DNA from 2 places in the Falsiruegeria sp. JB4-1 genome. Region 1 is predicted to be linked to the other one. Evidence: riboswitches for the same ligand, from Rfam matches in the RefSeq annotation. Region 1 holds a riboswitch; the other holds the start of a gene.
What was found. Region 1 has a riboswitch for cobalamin ahead of ACZ1HE_RS16520 (CbtB domain-containing protein). Riboswitches for the same ligand answer to the same signal wherever they lie in the genome.
Positions count from the first base shown of each region.

Region 2: it holds a riboswitch for cobalamin, as region 1 does, so the genes downstream of both, ACZ1HE_RS02270 (hypothetical protein) here and ACZ1HE_RS16520 (CbtB domain-containing protein) in region 1, are expected to answer to the same signal.

Region 1 covers NZ_JBVFTZ010000001.1:3,215,638-3,221,583, forward strand. Annotated here, with positions in the region: partial or broken gene cobM (precorrin-4 C(11)-methyltransferase) at 1-85, shown strand, start outside; gene ACZ1HE_RS16505 (cobyrinate a,c-diamide synthase) at 78-1,406, shown strand; gene cobA (uroporphyrinogen-III C-methyltransferase) at 1,403-2,131, shown strand; gene cobF (precorrin-6A synthase (deacetylating)) at 2,124-2,882, shown strand; cobalamin riboswitch at 2,911-3,124, shown strand; gene ACZ1HE_RS16520 (CbtB domain-containing protein) at 3,162-3,332, shown strand; gene ACZ1HE_RS16525 (CbtA family protein) at 3,337-4,035, shown strand; gene ACZ1HE_RS16530 (hypothetical protein) at 4,107-4,601, shown strand; gene ACZ1HE_RS16535 (DUF1636 family protein) at 4,799-5,161, opposite strand; gene ACZ1HE_RS16540 (acetolactate synthase large subunit) at 5,158-5,946, opposite strand, start outside.
Region 2 covers NZ_JBVFTZ010000001.1:462,568-468,513, forward strand. Annotated here, with positions in the region: gene ACZ1HE_RS02260 (DNA polymerase III subunit gamma/tau) at 1-1,709, opposite strand, end outside; partial or broken gene ACZ1HE_RS02265 (protein-tyrosine phosphatase family protein) at 1,879-2,387, shown strand; gene ACZ1HE_RS02270 (hypothetical protein) at 2,393-2,791, opposite strand; cobalamin riboswitch at 2,881-3,091, opposite strand; gene rsgA (ribosome small subunit-dependent GTPase A) at 3,170-4,126, opposite strand; RNA gene ffs (signal recognition particle sRNA small type) at 4,386-4,484, opposite strand; gene ACZ1HE_RS02285 (5'-nucleotidase C-terminal domain-containing protein) at 4,527-5,405, opposite strand; gene ACZ1HE_RS02290 (metallophosphoesterase) at 5,306-5,946, opposite strand, start outside.

The DNA of each region.
Region 1 (5,946 bases):
CCTCTATTCCACCGACTACGATCGCCGCTATCGCCCGCAAAGCGCCGATAGCCCTTGGTCAAGCTGGAGCCATGGGGATGACTGAAGCGATGACAAACCCTCCGGGCGTCCTGATTTCGGCCCCCTCCTCGGGGACCGGCAAAACAACCGTCATGCTGGGTCTTTTGAGGGCCTTGGCCGAGGACGGCCTGACCGTGCAGCCGTTCAAAAGCGGGCCGGACTACATCGATCCGGCCTTTCATCTGGCCGCCGCCAAACGCCCCTCGTTCAACATGGACAGCTGGGCGATGGGAGAGGAACTACTGGGCGCAATTGCCCGCGAGGCCGAGGGCGCCGACATCGTTGTGGCCGAAGGATCAATGGGCCTCTTTGACGGGGTCGCCAAACCGGGCGCGGTTGGGCATGGTACAAGTGCCGAGACCGCTTTGCGCATGGGGTGGCCCGTTGTGCTGGTGCTGGATGTGGGCGGACAGGCGCAGTCGGCTGCAGCCACCGCGTTGGGCTTTCGGATGTACAACCCGGACCTGCCCTTCGCTGGCGTCATCCTGAATCGTTGCGCCAGCCCGCGTCACGAGCGGTTGACTCGTTTGGGCATGGAGCGTGCGGGCCTACCTGTTCTAGGTGTCCTGCCCCGCCGCGGTGACTTGACCTTGCCCGAGCGCCATCTGGGCCTGATCCAGGCCGTAGAGCATCCCGATCTTGAAGCTGCTATCACCGGCTATGCCGCGTTCCTGCGCGAACATGTTGATCTGGATGCGATCCGGGCGGCGGCCTCCTCTAGCCCCACGGGGCCATCATCGGCCGCACTGCCGCGTCCCCCGGCGCAACGGATCGCCCTGGCCCGCGATGCTGCGTTTTCTTTTACCTACCCGCATCTGTTGAAAGGCTGGCGTGAGGCTGGAGCTGAGATTCTACCATTTTCGCCCTTGTCGGATGAAGCCCCCGCACAAGATGCAGATTTGGTTTGGCTGCCCGGTGGCTATCCCGAACTGCACGCGGGTACGTTAGCAGCGGCAGAAACCTTCCGCACGGGCCTGCGTAAACACGCCGAAACCAAACCGGTTCACGGAGAATGCGGTGGTTACATGGCTTTAGGCGAGGCGCTGGTCGACAAAGAAGGCACACGCCACCAAATGGCCGGGTTGCTTGGCCTTGTGACTTCCTACGAAAAACGCAAGTTCAACCTGGGCTATCGCAAGGCTCAACTGGTCGCTCCAATGCCCGGTTTTGCTACCGGCACGGGGCTGCGCGGGCATGAGTTCCACTATTCCTCAATCCTGGAACAGCCCGATGCACCACTTGCACGCGTGTTTGATGCCGAAGGGGCGGAAGGGCCACAGACCGGCTCGGTTCGCGGTCATGTCACCGGCACTTTCTTTCACCTCATTGCAGAAGACAGCAAATGACAGGCTTTGTTTCCTTTATTGGTTCTGGCCCGGGTGATCCGGAACTGCTGACGCTCAAGGCCGTGAATCGGATGGGCGATGCCGATGCAGTGCTGTTTGACGATCTGAGCAGCGGTCCGATCCTGACCCACGCTCGCGATGACGCAGACCTTGTGGGCGTTGGCAAGCGCGCAGGACGCCCTTCGCCCAAGCAAGATCATGTGAGTCGCCTGCTGGTGGATTATGCCCTGACCGGGGCCAAGGTGGTGCGCCTGAAATCCGGCGATGGTGGAATGTTCGGACGGCTAGAGGAAGAATTGGTTGCCTTGCGCGAGGCCGGGATCGAATACGAGATCATTCCCGGCATCCCTTCGGCCGTGGCCGCCGCCGCTGCTGCGGGCATTCCCCTGACCCGCCGCCTGACCGCACGCCGCGTACAGTTCGTGACCGGCCACGATGTCAGTGGCAAGCTGCCCGATGACCTGAACCTGCCCGCATTGGCCGACAATCAGGCAACAACCGTGGTTTTCATGGGCAAACGCACCTTTCCATTGCTGGTTGAAGCATTGCACGAACACGGCTTGCCGCTCGACACACCCGCTCTGCTGGCCGAGGCGGTTTCGACCCCGGATCAGGCTTTGCATCGCTCAACCATGGGCGAGCTGGCCCAGCGCCTGAGCACCGAGATCGGCACGGCACCCGCGCTTATCCTTTACGGTCCGCTGGCGGAGTTCGACGATGTATGAGCTGAACCTGATTGGCATCGGCACCGGAAACCCAGATCACGTGACCTTTCAAGGCGCGCGGGCCATCCGCGAGGCCGACCTGATCCTGATACCGCGAAAAGGCGAGAACAAAGCCGATCTGGCGGGGCTGCGCGAAGAGATCATCGCGCAGGTTACGGAAACGCCCTCCGAGATTGCGTATTTTGACATCCCCAAACGCCGCGCCGAGGATGGCTATTTGCGCGGTGTCGACGAATGGCACGACGCCATCGCCCTGCGATGGCAAGAGGCTATTGCGGCGCACCCGCACGCCAAACAGGTGGCGCTGTTGATTTGGGGCGATCCATCGCTTTATGACAGTTCACTCAGAATTGCGTCGCGACTGGAACCTTACCCGACGACGCGTGTGATTCCGGGCATCACGGCCCTGCAAGCACTGACGGCGGCTCATGCAATCCCGATCAACGATATCGGCGCGCCTTATGTGGTTACAACCGGGCGTCGCATTCGCGACGATGGTTGGCCCGAGGGTATGCACAAAGTTGCTGTGATGCTAGATGGCGAATGCTCGTTCCAGAGCCTAGAGATGGACGAATATCACATTTGGTGGGGCGCTTACGTGGGGATGAAGGAACAGATTCTCATCTCTGGTCAACTCGACTCGGTCGCAGATGAGATTCTCGCAACACGGGCCAGAGCACGAGCCGATCACGGCTGGATCATGGATATTTATTTACTCCAAAAGCGTCAAAACGGCGCGGAAGCGTCGTAAATCGCAATTGCACCATCCCCCTATTCGCGGTTACATGAAGGGGCTTGGTCCTGCCGGAGCAATCCGGATGCTAAGAGGGAATTTGGTGCGGTCATGCAAGTGATCAAGGCCAAAGCCGCCCCCGCGACTGTAAGCGGTGAGCCTTTGCTCAAACAGCCACTCTTGGGGATTGCCCCTTGGGGAAGGCGAGCACAAGGCGCTGACCCGCGAGCCAGGAGACCTGCCAGGCACGGAACTTTAACACCTGCCGTCGGGTGCGACGGCTTAGGAGGACGACACATGACGACCAAAACCATCAAGGCATCCGCCGCCGGTTCAAGCATTCTGCCTGCTCTGTTTGCAGTGGTACTGGGCCTGGGGATCATCACCGTAACCGGTCACGTTCAGGCATCGGGCCTGCATGATGCCGCGCACGATGTACGCCACGCAACTGGCTTCCCCTGCCACTAAGGCCATGATCAGTCGTATTCTGACCAGCGCGTTGTTCGCTGGCGCTGCAGCCGGGTTGATTACAGCCCTGCTGCAGTTGGTATTTGTGCAACCCGTGTTGCTGCACGCCGAACTCTACGAGGGCGGTGAATTGGTGCATTTCGGCGCCGAAGCCGTCAGCGCGCATCCCGACCTGCCAGGCATGTTCGCCGATCCGGTGCGCGACGGGTTGAGCATCATCTTCACCATGCTGACCTACACGGGCTATGCACTGGTGATGGTGGCCCTGATGTCTGTGGCCCAGGGCCAGGGGCACGAGATCAATGCCCGCACCGGGCTGCTGTGGGGTCTGGCAGGCTTTGTGGCATTCCACTTTGCTCCTGGCCTGTCGCTGGCACCTGAGGTGCCTGGCGTGGCGGCTGCCGAAGTCGGCGCACGTCAGATCTGGTGGACTGCGACGGTCGCTGCTGCTGGCATCGCAATGTGGCTGATCGCCTTTGGTGGCAATATCGTCAGCTATGTAGTCGCAGCGTTGCTGCTGATGGCGCCGCATCTGATTGGTGCGCCGGAACCGTCCGTGTTCAGTGGCCCGGTCCCGACCGAAATCGGTGCGCTCTTTGCCGCCCGCGCTTTTGGCGTCGGCATGGCGGCCTGGGCTTTGCTGGGAACATTCGCCGGATACTTCTGGCAATCAGAGAGTGCCCGCGCCGAAGCCACGGCCTGATCTTAATGTCATAAGACCCTGCCGAGCGTCTCTCGGCAGGGTTTTTCTTTGTCTTTTCCTGAGGATGGTACATGTCCCGATCCCTCGCTCTTTTTGCCATCGGCCTGGTGTTTGGTGGCGGTGCAGGCTTTGTCGTCGCCGCAAGCAATGGCGTGACTTTTGATGGTCACGATCACGGCGATCCGGCTCATCACGGTGTGGCTGCCACCGAATCCATGGCGCACGACCACTCGACGCCGGTGAACATCGCGGCAGGCAGCGACGCGCCATCCGTGAGCGTCGAGGCCTTCAAGGACCCGATGTCTGGCTGGAATCTGAAAGTCACGCCTGTGAACTTCGCCTTTTCACCCGAAAACGCGTCACGTGCAGACGTACCCGGCGAAGGCCACGCCCATGTCTACGCCAACGGTGATAAGCTGGGGCGTCTCTATGGCAACTGGTATCATCTGACGAACCTTCCCAAGGGTGAGGTCGAGATCAAGGTGTCTCTGAACGCCAACAGTCACAGCCCGTTGATGGTGGACTCGGTCCCGGTCGAAGCAACGACAGTCATCCAGGTCGATTGATTGCGACCACTGTGGCGAGGGCCCTCCCGCCCGTCGTCGATGTTTCTGACGAAACACCTCCTCCCGTTGGGCCAGGCATTGCGCTTCGCGCAATGCCTGGCCCAAAGCCGCTAGCGGTGCCGACGCAGTCGGGATCGCTCGGGTGCGGGAGTTTCCCCTGTTTGATTTCAATAGATGGAAATTGGAAACCTAAAGAATCAAAGGGCGGGTATCCGCGCCCTCAGACAATGCCGCAGTCGCCCGCAGGGACGAGCGTCTTCTATCCAGCCGCCTGGACTGTCCAGATAGGTTTGACAGGTGGCGGCTACGTCCGCTGCATCTTCAATCAGGGACAGCCCTGCAAAGACATAGCTCGCCCTCCCCTTACCTTGCAGGCTGATAGACACTGGCTGCGCGCAAGCGCTAAAGCATTCGTGCTCGGTCAGCGTCACGAGATCCAGCAACCCTGCCTGTTGCAAAGCCTGCGATAGTGCAGCCCTCTCGCCTGCGCGATCGCGCTCTCCGCTGCACGTTGTGCACAAATGCAAAGTCATCAGTTGCACTGAAACTGCTTCGCTCACATCGACACCTCGATGAAGCGTGGTCCCGCGACGGCAAAGGCATCCTCCAATGCATCCGAAAACGCCTCGGCACTTTCAACCCTCACACCATCAACTCCCATGGCGCGGGCCTGTGCGATCCAGTCGATCCGAGGGCGGTCCAGTGTCAGCATATCGATGGCACGCGGTCCGGGGTTTTGGACGCCCACATTGGTCAGCTCGCCGCGCAGGATTTGATAGGAATGGTTGGCCCAGATCACCACAGTGATGTCCAGCTGCTCACGCGCCATGGTCCAGAGCGCTTGCGGCATATAAAGCGCTGATCCGTCACCGGTCAGCGTCAACACCTTGTGATCCGGGCAGGCAATCGCGGCGCCGATGGCACAGGACAGTGAATAGCCGATGGAACCGCCGCAGTTGTTGAGCCAGGTATGAGGAGCCGCCCCTTTGGTCACGGGGTGAAAAGCGCGGCCCGTGGTGATGGATTCGTCCACAACGATGGCGCCTTCGGGAATTTTCTGCCCAAGCACCTGAGCGATACTGTCCGGGTTTAGGGGCCCGGTCACCGAAAACTCAGGGTTGCGCGTTGCCAGATCAGGCTTGGCTTCCTCTGCCCTTGCTGCCCGACAGAGTCCCTCCAATGTGCCGTGCAGATCGGCGCTCCAATCCGCCAATTCAATGATCTCGGCCCCGTCCGCTGTCAAAACCGCAGGCTTGCCGGGATAGGCAAAAAATCCGATCGGAGCCCGCGCGCCAACCAACACGATGCGTTTGAAGGGCGCCAGAACCTCGACTGCCAGATCAAT
Region 2 (5,946 bases), 2.8 Mb from region 1:
GTTTCGACCTGAGCAGCACGTTCTTCGGGGGTTTGAATATGAGTTATCTTCGCTTTCGGAAATTCCGCTAGAACCGCCTGCACCAGGGGGTGGGCCTCGGCCTCGGACCGTAGTTCATTCTCGGCCGCATCGCGTATTTCCGCGATTGTCGGCGCGTCACCATCTGAAATAACAGAGACGGCCCATCTGTTGCCGGTCCATGATTGCAAGCGGCTACCAAGACGCGCGGCCAGATCGCGGGGCGCAGTGTCAGCGGGAGTGAACTCAATCCGGCCGGGTTGATAAGCCACAAGTCGAACACCGGTTTCCACGTCGACCAAAAGCTTGACGTCACGCTGTGTACGGATCAATTCGACGACATGTTCAAACGTGGGATAACGGGCTAAAGCGGTAACTGTGTCATGTGCCAACGCAGTGACCGGTGAACCACTGCTGCCTCCGCTGTGCGGAGATCCTTGTGCGTAGGCCGTTGTTCCGACAGTGGCAGGCGAACCGTTACCTGGAGCCGGTATGCCCCCTCCCGGGTTCGGCTGTGGCGGAGGCGGTGTGTCCTGAAGCTTGCGTATCAACTCTTCGGGGCTTGGAAGATCGGCAACATGGGTCAGGCGGATCACCGCCATTTCTGCAGCCATCATCGCATTTGGCGCGGCAGCGACTTCTTCAAGGGCTTTAAGAAGCATCTGCCACATCCGAGTAAGAACGCGCATTGGCAACGCCTCGGCCATTTGGGCGCCGCGCGTGCGCTCGTCCGGTGAGATTGTCGGGTCCTCGGCCGCATCCGGTGTGATCTTGACCACCGACACCCAGTGGGTGATTTCGGCCAGATCTCGAAGTACGGCCAACGGATCTGCACCCTCAGCATATTGAGCACTCAACTCGGTCAACGCACCTGCCGCATCGCCACGCAGTATCATATCCATTAGATCCAGCACGCGGCCCCGATCTGCGAGGCCGAGCATGGCGCGAACTTGATCTGCTGTTGTTTCGCCCGCTCCGTGGCTGATCGCCTGATCGAGGAGCGAGGTGGCGTCCCGTGCCGACCCTTCTGCCGCGCGGGTGATCAGAGCCAGTGCGTCATCTGTGATCTCGGCGCTTTCAGCCGTTGCGATTTTACGCAATAGCGCAATCATATCTTCCGGTTCGATCCGACGTAGGTCGAACCTTTGGCAGCGTGACAGCACCGTAACAGGCACCTTGCGGATTTCAGTAGTCGCAAAGATGAATTTCACATGCGCAGGAGGCTCTTCGAGCGTTTTCAGCAGTGCGTTGAAAGCGCTGGTAGACAGCATGTGAACTTCGTCGATGATGTAAATCTTGTAGCGGGCCGAAGCGGCACGATACCGGACCGAGTCGATGATTTCGCGGATGTCACCAACGCCCGTGCGGCTGGCAGCGTCCATTTCCATCACATCCACGTGACGGCCTTCCATAATGGCCACACAATGCTCACACTGCCCACAAGGTTCAGTTGTTGGCTGTCCCTGGCCATCCGGTCCGATGCAATTCATGCCTTTGGCGATGATCCTGGCCGTCGTGGTTTTGCCTGTGCCTCGAATACCGGTCATTACAAAAGCCTGGGCAATTCGATCCGCCTCAAAGGCATTTTTTAGCGTCCGGACCATAGCGTCCTGACCAACGAGATCGGCAAAGGTTTCCGGGCGGTATTTACGTGCCAGGACCTGATAAGGGGCGGGTGCGGTGTCGGTCATGTTTGCTCAGTGGGATTCGTCATGAGGTCCTAGCGTAGATGGACGGGCGATCGGCGTCCACAGCGGCCTACACCGAATTTCGTTTGGAATTGACCAACCTCATTGTACAACTTTTGGAATTGCATTCGTCGTTCGATGATTTGAGGCAGAGTATTTGGGGGAGCGGTCCATGTCGAAAATGGTCATCTATGCCTTGCAGGTTGGGGGCGGCACGTTGGCGTTGTCGCCCTTGCCGGGCCGGTATGGAGACTACGAAACGGACCTCGACCTGATCGCGTCCTGGGCGCCGGGGCTCGTGTTGTCCATGACCACCGATGTAGAGATGCTGCAACACGGGGCACAGATGTTTGGGGCAGATATTCAGAGTCGCGCCTGCCGCTGGACCCATTTGCCAATCGAGGACTTCGCAACGCCTTCGCCGGATATTCTTTCGAAATGGCCTGAAGCCAGTGCTTCGGCACGACAAGCATTGTCCGGAGGAGGGCGCGTACTGGTTCATTGCAAGGGGGGTGCGGACGTTCCGGCATGATCGCCCTAAGGCTGATGATAGAATGCGGAGAGAAACCACGCGACGCGTTGGGACGCCTTCGTACGGTTAGACCCTGTGCAATCGAGACGGATGAACAGTTGCAATGGGCTTCGACTGGAAGGTCGGTGCGCATTCTTGACAAGAATTGACTGTGTCATACGCAGGCGTACACGGTATCTTGCGTCGGCGGACTGATCGGAAGAACCTCAACCAACGCGCAAGGAGACTGCGACAGCGCCAGCGTTACAGGGCCGGATGAGGGTTTCAAAAGAGCGTCTGCAAATCGATTGAGGTCGCTGGTTTCGATCTCGGATGTGACATCGCAGAAAATTCTGATGCGATCATGCGTGGCGACAAATCTGGCGTGGCAATCGTGTGGGCAGTGCTTTAGCACACTGTCACCTTCGATTTCGAAATCATCCGTTGTGATTGGCTTTGATGCCGCAACCGCCTGAGCCAATTTTTCCGCCATTCGATTGACCGCAGGGCAATTCTTGCTGGTGTGCTGACAGACGGTTGCCGTGAACAGATGTGTGTTTGTTTTCCAGATCATAAAGCGCCCTCCGCGCTGAACGGAGGGGCCGTTGACCGAAAGGATGGTATCCAGGACCATCGCGTCAGCCCGGACACCCCGCCCGAGTTCGAGTTACAGTTTCGATGGCAGGTTTCCTGACTCGCGTGTCGTCGCTTGGCCGACCTTCCCAACCTGACGGTCAGTGGTGTTTCGGCGTCGCTCTCCGCTTACAGTTGCGGGGGCAGTCGCGGATTTGACTCCAATTGGGGTCTCACCGTGTTCCCTTTTCATCCCAGACCGTAGAATCGTGGCCTGAGAACCATCTTGTTCTGGCTAGCGGTTTGTTGTGGTGCAGGTCAATTGACTTTCCAACAAAACGACGGCTTGGGCACCCTTGCAAGGGGGTGCCCAAGTATTTCAAAAGCCCTTTCGACCCTTCTTTTCTTTCATGACGGAACGGACCATCTTTCCGAACGCTTTGTCGCGCGCCCGAGCTTCGGCCACGGTTTCCGAGTTCATTCGGTCCTCTCGTTGCAGCTTTTGCCATCGTTTCAGGCGATTTGGGTCCAAATCGTTTTGTTCAACGGCGGACTGAATAGCGCAGCCAGGTTCAGAAGTATGAGTGCAGTTCGAAAAACGACACTCCTGGGAAAGTTCAACTAGGTCTGAGAAGACTTCGTCAATGCCCTCTTTGTTGTCGAGCATACGCAGCGCACGCATACCTGGTGTGTCGATAAGCCATCCGCCATTCGTCATGCGACGCAGTGCGCGTACAGTCGTGGTATGGCGGCCCTTTGCATCATCTTCTCGAATTTCCGCAGTGGCGCTTTGCGCCGTCGTCAGACCGTTTGTAAGGGTTGTCTTACCTACCCCAGATGACCCGACCAATGCTCCGGTTTGTCCGTGTGCGCACCACGTCAGCAGTTGTTGCAAGTCGTTAGTGTCATGTGCGTTCACTGCCAGAACCGTTAAGTATGGTTCCAAAGCTTCAGCCCGACGCACATAGTCCTGGGGGTCATGGCTGGCGTCTGCCTTTGTCAGAACCAAGACTGGGTAACACCCAGCCTGATGAGCCAAAGCCAGATAACGCTCGAGCCTTGCGATGCTGAAATCAGCGTTGCAGGAGCTTGTGATGAACAAAACGTCGACATTGGCCGCAATCAATTGCGAATGTGCGTCATTGCCTGCTGCACGACGCGAAAGCAGTGTTTTGCGGTTCAATATCCGGTCGATAAAACCATCTGAACTCGCCGCGACCCAATCGCCGACAGCGAAACCGCCCGTGGACTGCCCGGGTCGCGGAAACAAGGTGCGCTCGCCATTGGGCGACAGGCCCGTCAAGCGGTCGCGATGCACCGCCGAGATGCGGAACATGTGAAGGGGTGAAGATGCGGAAACTTGTGCCGCAAAGTGATTGGACCATCCAAGGTCCTTATATTCATTAGACATTTGTCTACCTGTTGCAGAATGCAAACAAACAACAGTGGCGGCCAAGCGCGCAACTGTTTCGTTGTTTCAGGCAGAAAACCAAAAATAGGTGGTGTTCAGACGCTCTCTGCCCGAAGGGGTGCAACTACAATCATGAAATCCCTCCTTGGGCTATGTGGTCGCGGCAACGACCCGGCGTTGGTTCAAGTGAGAGGTTGGACATCGACCCAAGCGGGGCTCGTTGTGGCTGCTTCCTTCCGGACCTGACCAGGTTGGCGAGGCGCTCGCCCGCGCCAACCTCTCGTCGCCGATATAGGCTCGTCAGGTTGAAATGACAAGTCGACTGTTAGAGTGAGATCGATAGTTTTAGAAAACCATCGGCGTTCAGACCAAGGTCTCTGACCCGTTCCGGTGGCAACTCAGGTAAATGGTTGCGTGCCGCTGGACCGGTAAGATCGACAACCTGCGTTCCACCGATGGGGGTAAAGCGCCAAACAGAACCTTCAGTGTTCAGCGCTTCAGGGGGTAAAGAGCCGACGATATAGTCGCGAACCAATTGTTGAATGCGGTGTGACGGAACGGCGATGGATTCAACGTCATTCAGGGCCGCAAAGTTTCCTCCGCCATTTGCTCGATAATTGGTTAAAGCCACGGCAAACTTTTGATCATTTCCTACGGGGATGCCTTGGTATTCAAGCTGTTTGATTCGTTGGTGAGATGCATCGATCAATCTGCCATCCGGTGCAAAGCGCGGTGGAGACGTGATGTCGATTTCGTAGGTTAAACCGTGGATAACATCAAAATTGTGCCCTGGGTGCTCACTGTTCCTAAGCAAGCTGCCCGTTGTGTCAGGCGCGATTTGGTTGAAAACACAAGCTGACATTTCCAGCCAATTCCGAAGCTGCCGCCCATCGGCAATAACTGCACTCAGTTCGTTCGGAAAAACATGCAAATCAGCAACGTGCCGCATCGAAACGGCGCCTGCTGGCACATCTGTGAACCGCCGCGGGCCTGCTCTGCCGCCAAATTTGGACGGTGCAGCTGCCGAAAGCAGGGGAAGTTCGCGAGCTGCAGTAGATGATTGGTAGGCGCGAAGAGCTGCGGCCTGAGCTGCTGCTACAAATGCTAAACCTCGATCCGGGGCAAAAAAGGAAAAAAGCTGTGCATCGGTGTTTCGATCTTTCCCACCGGCTCGCTCATCTCTTGTCGCGTCCGAACGTGATATGGATGAAACAAGCGCAACAGTTGCCTGTGTTCCGGAAGCAATGGAGTTGGCTCGCCATTTTTGCCGGAACGGGAAACAGCGCGCAGTTTGCTTTGGGCGTGATCAACAGACCAACCACCCTTGCCATCGGACATGACGTCGATGTCTATCTGTCCAAGGTGCGAGGCGGCCGAACCTGGCATGACGGCTGGCTTGTCGTGAACAAGCCCTGCACGGGCATCCACGCCCGGTAACCCCTCATGAACCACCCCGGGAAAGTGCAAATGCGTATGCCCGGCGATCAAAACATCGACATCTGCCTTTTCTGCTAACGAGATAGCTGCGTTTTCTGCGTTTCTCGTCGGGAAACCACCTGACAATCCCGTATGGGCCAAAGCCACGATTAAGTCACAGCCGTCTTGTCGCAGGTGCCTTGCTGTTCGCGCCGCAGTGTCGACTATGTCTTCAATCCAAACCTGGTCTCTTAAGTGGTTAATGTCCCACTCCAGCGTCTGTGGAGGTAGAACCGAAAGCACCCCGATCTTTATGGGCCAGATGCCTG